Regions from separate parts of the Pseudoalteromonas tunicata genome, predicted to be linked through region 2. Evidence: predicted binding sites of a transcription regulator. Region 2 holds the regulator's gene; each other region holds the start of a gene.
The links. Region 2 encodes FliA, which starts transcription of late flagellar genes. Its sites were predicted from a motif close to CTAAAGNTNNNNNNNNNNNNGCCGATA; they were not measured.
Positions count from the first base shown of each region.

Region 1: the regulator FliA is predicted to act here: its motif matches at 2,809-2,835, upstream of PTUN_RS07705 (VC2046/SO_2500 family protein).
Region 3: the regulator FliA is predicted to act here: its motif matches at 2,157-2,183, upstream of PTUN_RS00295 (DUF5610 domain-containing protein).

Region 1 is NZ_CP011032.1:1,668,034-1,672,323, reverse strand. It holds gene PTUN_RS07715 (SulA-like leucine-rich domain-containing protein) at 78-512, shown strand; gene PTUN_RS07710 (YchJ family protein) at 1,676-2,134, shown strand; gene PTUN_RS07705 (VC2046/SO_2500 family protein) at 2,250-2,774, opposite strand; tRNA gene PTUN_RS07700 (tRNA-Tyr) at 2,886-2,970, shown strand; gene PTUN_RS07695 (response regulator) at 3,222-4,118, opposite strand; gene PTUN_RS07690 (hypothetical protein) at 4,267-4,290, shown strand, end outside.
Region 2 is NZ_CP011032.1:2,868,434-2,872,723, reverse strand. It holds gene flhF (flagellar biosynthesis protein FlhF) at 1-605, shown strand, start outside; gene PTUN_RS13070 (MinD/ParA family ATP-binding protein) at 598-1,455, shown strand; gene PTUN_RS13065 (RNA polymerase sigma factor FliA) at 1,502-2,185, shown strand; gene cheY (chemotaxis response regulator CheY) at 2,231-2,614, shown strand; gene PTUN_RS13055 (protein phosphatase CheZ) at 2,632-3,402, shown strand; gene PTUN_RS13050 (chemotaxis protein CheA) at 3,419-4,290, shown strand, end outside.
Region 3 is NZ_CP011032.1:64,866-69,155, forward strand. It holds gene PTUN_RS00280 (acyl-CoA desaturase) at 1-153, opposite strand, end outside; gene fabR (HTH-type transcriptional repressor FabR) at 295-912, shown strand; gene trmA (tRNA (uridine(54)-C5)-methyltransferase TrmA) at 925-2,022, opposite strand; gene PTUN_RS00295 (DUF5610 domain-containing protein) at 2,215-3,351, shown strand; gene murI (glutamate racemase) at 3,408-4,217, shown strand; gene PTUN_RS00305 (RNA recognition motif domain-containing protein) at 4,186-4,290, opposite strand, start outside.

The sequences.
Region 1 (4,290 bases), 1.2 Mb from region 2:
ATAAAAAAAGCTTGAACTTAACAACTGTATAAACTACTGTATATGAAGGCACTGTATAAACAACCAGTAGGTGATTCATGTTACACACTATCGATGTAAGACGTATTAAAAGTTATCAAGCTGTGGATTCAAGTTCAAAACTTCATTTAGTTGAAGTAAGTGATGAGATCAGCGCAACATTTGAACTACTGAAAATTTTACATCAATATAATCATCAAAACGGCTGGACATTACTCATCGCCCCAGATGCAGTGCCAAGTAAAACATTACTTGATTCTTGTTCAATTGATAAATCAAAATTATTAGTCATTCGCCAAAAGCACTTGGCTAATTTAGATTATGTGCTCAACTCAGCACTTTCGAATGGCAACTTTGCTGCAATCATTACGTGGACCAATATGCTATCTCATTCGCAATTAGAATTATTAGCACAGCATAATGCCCACATATCGGCCCAACTTTATAGCTTTGTCCGCACAGAGCAGCCTAATCAATGCCCAACGTTATGCTAGGTTAGCTCAAAATCCATAACATCAGGAAAAATAAGTAGTTAAAAGCATTTCACCACCGAGTACACCGAGCTTTTTGTTATTAGTATCCATGTTTATTTTGAGATTTTACTGTAGGTGCAAGCCTGCTTGCGAAGGCGAGCGCAGCTCGGCCGCTTTTATAGGTCGGGATCTAGCCCGACGCTTGTTGAATTGTGATTTATTAACAACAAAACGGGAAGGTTTCACCTACCAAGCAAGCGGGCTTGCACCTACAAAAACCCTCTTTCCTCTGTGTCCCTCTTAACCTCGGTGGTTAACCTTCTTTTCACCACCGAGTTCACCGAGGTTGCACTCACCGAGAAAAGCAAACCAAGTAATCTTTTTCTTTCCTCTGTGTCCCTCTTAACCTCGGTGGTTAACTTTCTTTTTTACCATTGTAAATTCAGTGGTTAACCATTCTTTTCACCACCGAGAACACAGAGGCTGCGCTTCACCGAGAAAAGCCAACCAATTAATCTTTTTCTTTCCTCTGTGTCCCTCTTAACCTCGGTGGTTAACTTTCTTTTTTACCATTGTAAATTCAGTGGTTAACCATTCTTTTCACCACCGAGAACACAGAGGCTGCGCTTCACCGAGAAAAGCCAACCAATTAATCTTTTTCTTTTCTCTGTGTCCCTCTTAACCTCGGTGGTTAACCTTCTTTTCACCACCGAGAACACCGAGCTTTTTGTTTTTAGTATCCATGTTTATTTTGAGATTTTACTGTAGGTGCAAGCCTGCTTGCGAAGGCGAGCGCAGCTCGGCCGCTTTTATAGGTCGGGATCTAGCCCGACGCTTGTTGAATTGTGATTTATTAACAACAAAACGGGAAGGTTTCACCTACCAAGCAAGCGGGCTTGCACCTACAAAAACCCTCTTTCCTCTGTGTCCCTCTTAATCTCGGTGGTTAACCATTCTTTTCACCACCGAGTACACCGAGGCTGCGCTCAGCGAGAAAAGCCAACCAATTAATCTTTTCTCTGTGCTCCACCTAACTTCGGTGGTTAACCATTCTTTTCACCAGCGAGTACACTGAGGCTGCACTCACAGAGAAAAGCAAAAAAAATTACACTTTGCCAATAATATGGATCAAAAACTGCCGAGTTACGGTAATATTACAGCCTTTTTAGAAATGAGAACTTGCTATGTGTTACTGTGGAACAACGCTTACCTTTGAGCAATGCTGCCAGCCTTTTATTAATAAAACGGTTAAACCAAACACTGCAGAGCAGCTAATGCGCTCACGCTTTAGTGCCTATGTAGTTAACAATCCCGCTTATATTCAACAAACCTATGCCCAAGAAAAGCAAGCTGAAAACTCAGTAAAAGAAATTGCTGATTTTGCGAATAGTTGCCGATTCATTAAACTTACGGTCATTAATACCGAACAACAAGAGACACAAGCTTGGGTTGAATTTGAAGCAGACTATTTTTATCAAAATTTATTTTGTAAATTAAAAGAGCGCTCTTACTTCGAATTACGCGACGACACTTGGTATTATGTCGATGGTATCATTACGCCAACAACCGATATTAAAGTGGGCCGTAATGATGAATGCCCATGTGGTAGTGAGAAAAAATATAAAAAATGTCATGCCAATTAATAACTCAAATGGATGACGCTAAATTAATCATGATTAATTAATAACGATTAATAAACCTAAACTGCTTTCGCGCTATGACCATAGCGCAAATTTATTTGGCTTATGCTTGATTGGTTTATGCTTGAGTAACAGCCAGCGGTCGATGTAAATCGGGATGAGTTAAATCGTTATAAAATTGCGCAGCATTCATAGATAAATGACTTAATGGCTCTGTTTGACTGAAATATCGCTTTTGCACATTTAAATTACAGTTAGAAATAATGTCGCTACTGATATAGTCTTTGTCATCTCTAATTGCTAAAGGCTCAGGATTTAAATAAGTTTGTAGTTTCAGTTGCGCAAGGCCTTGCTCTTGTACCATGGCAGCATTTTCGGCACCAATGAGAAAATCTATTGGTTTTACCGCTAATGCTTGCAGCGGACCGGCACCTAACTTTAATCTTAAATCTTCGTTATCGGCTTGGGTACCATAGGCAGGCTTTTTTTCTTCGTATGGTAAATGAAATTGAGCAAAGTCGAGCGGATCGGCTGAAAGCATTGAAAGCAACAATGCAAAATCAGAACGCCTATTTTCACTAATACATACACCGAGCTTATTACCAAGCTGGATTTCATTAGTCAAAATTCCATCAATCTGCATCAAAAAACACCATTTACTACGACGATAGAAAATTTATCGGCAGAAACGTGATTTTCTTTAGGAATTTACTTTACTTAAATAAGCTTTTTGCTATTATGCCCGCACTGAAGTGGAGGGGTTCCCGAGCGGCCAAAGGGATCAGACTGTAAATCTGACGGCTCTGCCTTCGCTGGTTCGAATCCAGCTCCCTCCACCACTTCAGTTCCTCTTCTTTTATATCTCTCTCGTTTTATACACTCTTTATCATAAGCTGTTTTATTGATAAATCTGTTATTTACACCTAATTTAACCACGCAAATTAAAAAACTCTTATTATTGTTTAACTCAAGAAAACTCAATCTTCTATTAGCTGCATTAACATAGATCTTCTTTTAGCAATGCAATTAGGCTACAGAAAAAATAACAATACAGTAAGGAATTAAATTCGTGGATAAACTCTAATTAGATTTAAGAGCTTACAATTGTGATAGTGCCATCTTGATATCCTTTGATGGTACATAAAATATCAACTCTTTCTGAGGCAGGTTTGGCAAATAAAATCTCAAGTTTAGCAAACGTTTTTGGTACAAAACTGACACATTTTAGGCGCAAATTTTTACGCGTTTTTCGATCTAAAAAAGCAAATGAACTACTTGCCAGTACTTGCTCACAACCATCAAGCATCTGTTTACTGATCACTTTATTTGTTAAATAACGCTCAACTTTACTCGCCGGAAATTCATTTTTAAGCCCTCCCAGTAAACACGTTGCTTTAATGTCGAGCATAGCGACGGCTCTGACTTTTTGTGTTTCGGTATCTTCAAACAAAGCCAATAAAGCCGGAATTTTTTCATTGCTAAATACTTGAGTCGGGATCGCAGTTAATTGAATATCTGGATTTAAAAAACGGTGCAGCACTTTTTCTAGCTGTGATAATTTTGGTAAGACCAAATCACTATTATGAATAGGTTGCGCATTAAGAATTTCTTCTGTTTCAAATGCGCCTTGGATTAAAGGCAATAATGCCTTGTGTAACGCTTCATCTTCAAATGGTTTACTCAGAACAAAACTGGCGCCTTGTTCTATTGCCAATTCAATACGTTCATCATCATTAACTGTAGTCACCAGCCCTATTTTAAGCGGCAACTCACGTTTTTTAACCTCAATTAACAGTTCAATACCACTCATTTGTGGCATATGCCAGTCAGTTAAAACAATTTCAGGCTGCCAGTTACCAATAATTTCTAATGCTTCGACACCATTATTAGCCTGTTTTATTTCTAATTGCTTATAGCCAAATTGTTCTAAACCTCTGCGAACAATTGCTTGCATGGCAACACTGTCATCAACTATGAGTATCTTCACTTATGGGTAAACCTCGAAGCAATCTTTAGTAAGATTAATTGAAACTATTCCTCATTATAGGCAGTATATATTAATCAAGCTAAACTAAAATTTAATACAAACAGAGAATTACCTATTCAATTGGGTTAGTCAATATTTTGAGGTCTCGATGCTTCCAGAAAAAGTACTTGAA
Region 2 (4,290 bases):
CAAAACTTGCGGCTCTTGGTGCTCAAAAATTTGGCGCTGACAAAATAGCATTAATAACAACAGATACTTACCGTATTGGGGCTTATGAGCAGCTTGCAACTTATGGCCGTATTATTGGTTGTCCAGTTAAGCAAGTAAAAGACGCAAACGAATTAGCAGAAATGCTTTATCATTTAAGAAATAAGCGTCTAGTATTAATTGACACAGCAGGTATGAGTCAACGAGACTTACGTTTAACTGAGCAGTTGAATACCTTAATGAAAAATGCCAGAGTGGATATTCGCAGCTATTTAGTACTCAGTGCCACAGCACAGCATGAAGTGTTACAAGAAACAGTAAAACACTTCAAAAAGGTACATCTAAGTGGTTGTATATTCACAAAACTTGATGAATGTCTAAGTTTAGGAGAGATTATTAGTATAGCGATTCAAAATCGCCTCCCAATAGGGTATCTTACTAATGGTCAACGAGTTCCTGAGGATATTCGTGTGGCAAATGCAGAAAAATTAGTAAAAAAGGCTGAACAACTGTTCGCAAAACGTGCAAACACGCAATTTAAAAGACATCCAAACTTGGAGTCTCATGCAGTAGGGATGTATGATTAATACAGTTTTAGATCAAGCAAGTGGCCTGCGGAGAATGAATCAAACAAATCAAGCTGTGAAAGTAATCGCAGTGACAGGCGGAAAAGGCGGCGTAGGTAAAACTAACGTCTCGCTCAATATGGCAATCGCTATGGGACAGCAAGGCCAAAGAGTACTTGTCCTTGATGCTGACTTAGGGCTTGCTAATTGTGACGTTATGCTCGGACTTCGAGTGGAGCGTAACTTGTCTCACGTATTATCTGGTGAATGTGAGCTTGAAGATATTTTAGTTGAAGGACCTCATGGTATTCGGATTGTACCAGCCTCGTCAGGTTCACAGAATATGGTGGAGTTATCTCCTGCTGAGCATGCTGGCCTTATTCGTGCTTTTGGTGAACTCAATGCTGATTACGATGTATTAATTGTTGATACTGCAGCGGGTATTTCGGATATGGTATTGAGTTTTTCCCGAGCAGCGCAAGATGTACTTGTGGTTGTTTGTGACGAGCCAACCTCTATTACCGATGCCTACGCATTAATAAAGATTTTAAGTCGTGAGCATGGTGTCTATAAATTCAAAATTGTAGCCAATATGGTGCGCAGTTTACGCGAAGGGCAGGAGCTTTTTGCAAAACTATCAAAAGTAACCGATCGCTTTTTAGATGTGGCTTTGGAATTAGTGGCAACTGTGCCATTTGATGAAAATATGCGTAAATCCATTCGTAAGCAAAAAACGATAGTTGATTTATTTCCAAAATCACCGGCAGCCATCGCATTTAAAACACTTGCAGCCAAAGCTGCAAAATGGCCTATTCCAAATCAACCTTCAGGGCATTTGGAGTTTTTCATCGAAAAATTAGTAAATCGCTGAGGCCTAGTGAGTGAGTAAAGTTTCCGGCTACAGTAATGCTGAACAGATGACCAACCTGATTGAAAGACATGTTTCTCTGGTCAAAAGAATAGCTTATCACCTGCTTGCTCGTTTACCTGCGAGTGTTCAGCTTGATGATCTAACTCAATCAGGCATGATAGGTTTGATTGAAGCAGCAAAAAACTTTGATGGTACAAAAGGTGCCAGCTTTGAAACGTATGCTGGGATCCGTATCCGTGGGGCGATGCTTGATGAGATTCGTAAAGGCGATTGGGTACCTCGTTCTGTTCATAAAAACGCCAGAATGGTTGCTCAAGCTACAGCAGAATTAGAAGCGGAGCTAGGTCGAGAAGTAAAAGACGTAGAAGTTGCTGAAAAACTTGATATTACGCTTAATGAATACCATGATATTCTTAATGATGTAAACAGTGGTAGGATTATTGGGATTGAAGATTTAGGTGTGGATGAAGATGTGTTGCATAGCGACGATCAAGTACACGCTTTTGATTCACCTTTTAATCATACACAAACAGAAAAATTCAATCTTTCGTTGGTTGAAGCAATAAAAAGTCTACCTGAGAGAGACGCACTCGTTTTATCACTTTATTACAATGATGAAATGAATTTAAAAGAAATTGGACTTATCCTTGAGGTTAGTGAATCAAGAGTAAGTCAGATACATGGTCAGGCAATGGTTAAGCTCAAAGCTAAAATCAGTGGCTGGATTTAATTAAGTATTTTGTGAATTTGGTTTTAAACCTCACTGGAGGATGTTTTGGATAAAAACATGAAAATTCTTGTGGTAGATGATTTTTCAACTATGAGAAGAATCATTAAGAATCTGCTAAGAGACCTAGGCTTTACTAATGTTCAAGAGGCAGATGACGGGAGCACCGCATTACCAATGCTGCAAAATCAAGAGTTTGATTTTGTGGTAACTGATTGGAACATGCCAGGTATGCAAGGTATTGATTTATTAAGAGCAATTCGTGCTGATGATAAATTAAAGCATTTACCGGTTTTAATGGTTACTGCAGAAGCGAAAAAAGAACAAATTATTGCAGCAGCGCAAGCGGGTGTAAACGGCTACATTGTTAAACCATTTACCGCAGCTACGTTGAAAACAAAACTGGATAAAGTGTTTGAGCGTTTAGGTTAAACAGGAAGGAGAGCTTCATGTCAGCCAACGCTGCGCTTCACATTAACCTTGATCAAGCAAGGCACCTTGTTGCATTGCTCGAACAAGGAGAACAAGAACAAGCTAATGATTTCTTAATGGAATTGACAGCAGAGGGGCAATCAGAGCTCTTTGCTGAAGTTGGTAAGTTAACTCGGCAATTGCATGATTCTTTAAAAAATTTCCAATTTGACGATAAAATTTCCGAATTAACCAAAGAATCAATTCCAGATGCTAAGCAGCGATTAAATTATGTCATGGAAATGACTGAGCAAGCTGCTAACAAGACTATGGATGCGATTGAAGCCAGTTTACCACTTGCTGACAAATTAAGTGATGATATCACAAAGCTTAAGCCCTCTTGGGATCGTTTGATGTCACGCGACCTACAATTAGGCGAGTTTAAATTACTGTGTAAAGAATTGGATGATTTTATCCAAAGCACTCAATCTAATACCGATCAATTGCATGGTTTAATGACGCAAGTGCTTATGGCCCAAGATTACCAAGACTTAACAGGGCAGGTTATTCGCCGAGTGATTGAGCTCGTTAGAGAGGTTGAAGATAGTTTAATCTCTATGTTGACAGTGTTTGGTTCACCAGTTGAAGGTCAAAAAGCTGTAGAAGAGAAAAAAATAGAGGCAACTAAAGTTCATAACAAAGAACTCGATCAAGTTGCGGAAGGGCCAATTATTGATGCTGCTGAGCGAGATGATGTGGTTTCGGGTCAAGATGAAGTTGATGACTTATTGTCAAGCTTAGGCTTCTAAATGGGAGAACAGCTGCATGAGCTTTGAAGTTGATGAAGATATTCTGCAGGATTTTTTAGTTGAGGCTGGAGAGATTTTAGAGCTCCTGTCTGAACAATTGGTTGAATTAGAAAATAATCCCGAAAATACTGATTTATTGAATGCTATTTTCCGAGGCTTTCATACTGTAAAAGGCGGTGCAGGCTTTCTCTCAATGACGGAGCTTGTTGATGCTTGTCATGGGGCTGAAAATATATTTGATGTATTGCGTCAAGGTAAAAGAAGCGTTACGCCCGAACTTATGGATGTAATTCTTCAAGCGCTTGATACGATAAATGAAATGTTTGCAAAAATTCAGAATCGTGAACAACCTGATCCAGCATCACCAGAGTTACTCGAAACCTTACATAAATTAAGTAAACCAGCATCAGATAATGACTTTGTTGTTGCTCCAAGTGCTCCTGTTATAGAGGAGCCTGTTGCAAGCGAGCCTGCCCAGGATGAGTTTGATGACATCTTTTTTGGTGCGGATCCAGTTGATGAGCCTGAAGTAGCCAGTGATTCATCTGGTGGTATTGATGATATTACTGAAGATGAATTTGAAAGTTTGCTTGATGAACTTCATGGTTCAGGTAAAGGACCTGCTGTTGTTGAGAAGCAAAGTGCTTCTAATAACGATGATATTACCGATGATGAGTTTGAAAGTTTATTAGATGAATTACATGGCTCTGGCTCATTTGGTGCTGTTTCAGCTGACGCACCTAAAGCAACTCCTGCACCAGTAAGTCATTCAAAGGCAAGCTCTCAATCGGATGAAGAGATCACCGAGGATGAATTTGAATCATTATTAGATGAATTACATGGTGCTGGCGCTGCCCCAAAAGCAGTTGCAAGTACTCCTGCAGCAAA
Region 3 (4,290 bases), 1.2 Mb from region 2:
TAAGCCAGCAAAAAACATACAGCCAACAAATGCAGTCCAATTTGCCGCGCTAAAGCCGTAGTTTATGCCGTACCAAGGCACTAAAATGAGTGCCGCACAAAATGTAAGGGTAAAAAATAAAACGTTAGTCCAAATAATAGGTGGTTTTTTCATCATAATAATCTCAGCGTACAACTGTACGCTAAAATAGAGGTTCAGCGTCACCCAGTCAAGTCTCAAATGGTATTAACAGTTAGTAATTTGCTCCGTAAGTAAATATGATAAACTCGCTTTTATCAATGAAGAGGGCACAGAATGTCAGGCGTTCGAGCAAAACAAAAAGAAAAAACTAGGCAGGCACTAATAGAAGCCGCATTTAATCAGTTAAGTGCAGAGCATAGTTTTTCGAATTTAAGTTTAAGAGAAGTTGCTCGAGAAGCGGGTATTGCACCAACGTCGTTTTATCGTCACTTTAAAGACATGAATGAATTGGGTCTGACTTTGGTTGATGAGGCCGGTTTAACCCTGCGTCAATTGATGCGCCAAGCCCGAAGTCGAATTGAGTGTGGTGGTAGTATTATTACAATTTCTATTTACACCTTTATGGAGTTTATTGAGGAATCAAGTAATCAGTTTCGTTTGTTATTACGTGAACGCTCAGGCACATCAAAAGCATTTAGAGCCGCAGTTGCCCGAGAAATAAAGCATTTTATTTTAGAGTTAGCCCATTATCTTGAAATAGAAACACATTGTGAGGTTAAGCAGGCCTATATTCAGGCTGAGGCAATGGTTACTTTGGTATTTAATGCAGGCGCGGAAGCGCTCGACTTAGATAAACAACAACGAGTTGAGCTGGTGGAGAGGCTGATTTGGCAGCTGCGTTATATTGCCAAAGGTGCCTCCATGTATAACAAAGATAAAAAAAGCAGCTAAAGCTGCTTTACATTATTTACGGGTTAAAAATACCCCTGATTCGATATGGTGGGTATAAGGAAATTGATCAAAAATAGCAAAGCGCTCAACCTTATGGGTTTGCGTTAACACTTCTAAATCGCGCTCTAGCGTTTGCGGGTTACACGAAATATAAATAATATTGTCGTAATTTTGCACTAAACGAGTGGTACCCTCATCCAAACCTGCGCGTGGCGGATCAACTAAAATACTTTGGCAATTGTAGCTTTTTAAATCGATGCCTTTGAGGCGCGAAAACTCTTTCTCACCTTTCATTGCTTCGGTAAATTCTTCACTCGACATTCTAATAATATCAAGATTTGTGATTTTGTTTTCAGCAATATTGAATTGAGCTGAAGCAACCGATGATTTTGATATTTCAGTGGCAAGTACACGGTTAAATGCAGGCGCTAAAGCAATCGAGAAATTACCATTACCGCAATACAACTCTAGTAAATCGTTAGAAAGGTTTTGGCTAATATCCAGCGCCCATTCAAGCATTTTTTGATTCACTTTTGCATTAGGTTGCGTAAAGCTATTTTCTACTTGTTGATAAACAAGCTGTTTACCAGCGACAGTGAGTTTCTCGACCACATATTCTTTACCTAAAGCAATTTTTTGTTTGCGTGCACGGCCGATAAAGTCGATGTTAAATTCGCCAGATAATTTATTTTTTAGCTCTTTTATTGCTGTAAGCCACTCATCATCTAATGCTTTGTGGTACAGCATGCTCACTAATATTTCGCCACTGAGAGTCGATAAATAATCAATTTGAAATAGTTTTCTACGCAGGACTTCTTTCGTTTTCAGCTCAGCAATTAGTCGCGGCATTAAAGCAAAAATAAGAGGTGCAGCAGGGTCGAACTGCTCTACTCGGATTTTTTCTTTGCTTTGTTGATCAAACATGATGTGGAATAAGTCTTCACCATCATGCCAAACGCGAAATTCTGCACGTTGACGATAATGCTTTTCTTCAGATGCGAATACTTCAAGGTCGTTAACCCCAAAACGAGCAAATTGAGCTGCAATAGTGTGTTTTTTCTCATTGAGCTGTTGTTCATAAAGTGCGGGATTAATTGTGATGACTGCCATCGGTGTGCCTCTGTTTTATTTCGTCGCGCTATTTTATGGAGCAAGGATGATTTGTCTAGTACTATTACCATTCAATCCTAAGCATTTGAGCTCAGTTTATGAATTTATATCGTATAAAAAATACTCATAAACTGCTTAAGTTATATTTAGTTTAGCCGATAATAATTCTATAAAGCGTATAGGAGAAAGATCATGAAAATTGGTCTGCCAGGGTTTCAGCCAGCTACCTTGTATAATAACTTCGTTAAAACACAAGTTAAACAAAGTGATAGCTCAGCTTTACCACAACAGAATTATCAAAGTGATGCCAAAGGCATCGCTGCAAAAGTAATGCAAAACAAATTAGCTGACGCACTTTCAATGCCTGAAAATATAAAAGCCAAAAATGAATCGCTTTTTGACTTTGAAGAAGTGGCTAAAAATGTCTTAGGATTTGTAAAAGGTGCGGTACTAAAAGCGAAAAATGATGGTGCAGATGAATCGAAATTACGCAGCATGTTAGATGAAGCTAAAAAAGGTATTGCTATTGGCATTGAAGATGCGAAACATGAACTAGAAGATGCAGGCTTTTTAACTGATGATATTAAAGAGGGGATTAAACAAAGTGATGCCCTTATGTCTGATGGCCTTGATAAGTTTGCGCAAGGGTTATTTAAAACACCTCAAAAAGATATTTATAGTAATTATCGTCAAGCGAGTCAGTACAGTTTAAGTAATGGCGCTCAGCTCAGTATTAAAACACTTGATGGTGATGAAATTAAAATTACTTTTAATGCCGAATATGCAGAAGCTGATCGATTAACATTAAATGTAGATGATCAAGGTAAGCGCATGGCTATGGAGTCGTCATCTGCGTTTAGTTATGGTTTCTCTTTAGAAATTAATGGTGAAATTGATGAAGAAGAGCAGCAGGCAATTAATGCTTTAATGGAAGATTTACAAGGCGTGAGTGATTTGTTTTTTAATGGTGATTTAGATCAAGCATTTAATAAAGCAACTGAGCTTTCAATGGACCCATCACAATTAGCTGGTTTCTCAATGAACTTACAGCAAACTGAAATGATGAGCAGTGTAAAAGAATATCAGCGTAATATTCCTGGTAGCAATATAGCTGAGCAATTAAAGCCGCTTAATGAAGGCTTAGGGCAAGCTTTTACTCAAGCGAAATCTTTAAAGATAGATGCTCAGTTAGTTGGTTTAATTGAATGGTTGAATCAGGATAAAGATTCTAAACAGCTCAATACGTTACTTGAATATACTAAAGTAGTGTTTGAGCAATATTCATTGTTAGATCAAGAAACAAACAAAGCAGATAAAAAAGCAGAGTAATACTCCTCTATAGTTCACAATAAAAATGTGGCAGACTAATTACTAGTTGTTTAGGAGTGATTAGTTTGCAACCTCATATCGTTGTTTTTGATTCTGGCATTGGTGGTACTACGGTACTTGAGCATATCCAAGCCGCTTATCCTTTCGCGCAGTATTCTTATTTAATGGATAATCTCTTCATGCCTTATGGTAATTTAACGATTGAGGTTCTGCAGCAGCGTTTACTCGCCAAGCTTAAAACAGTACAAGAGCAGTTTGTAAAAATAGATATTATAGTTATTGCATGCAATACAGCTAGCACACAAACACTCGACTTTCTGCGTTCTTATACTGATATTCCTATTGTTGGTGTTGTACCAGCTATCAAGCCCGCTTGCTTACAAAGCTCAACAGGGTCTGTTGGATTATTAGCCACGCCCGGTACAATCAAAAACGTTTATACCCAGAGTTTAATTAATGCGCATTCAAATAATGTAAAGGTGCATTTATACGGTTCTACGCGGTTGGTCAGTTTAGCTGAAGATAAATTTTGGTTCGGAGTTGTTTCGATTGACGATGTTGCCGAAGAATTGGAGCGCCTTAAAATTGAACAGAGTATTGATCATTTAATTTTAGGTTGTACTCATTTCCCATTCTTAAAAAGTGAGTTGGCTCAATTATTATCTCCTTCTATGAAAATAATTGATTCTGGAGCTGCGATTGCAAATCGTGTGAGTTTCCTACTTTCTGAAAATGGATGGGTAAAAGATGATGCTCAAAATGAAGTAATAAAAAAGCCGCTGCGTTATTACGCAACGGCTCCAACTTTATCTAATAAAATAACAGTTGAGCAGATTAAGCTGATTGATCCACAGTTTCATCATTAAACTGGTTATCACCATCTTCACTTTTCTGCTTTGCTTCACGAACTTTTAAAGTGCGTTGTTGGAATTCAAAGTC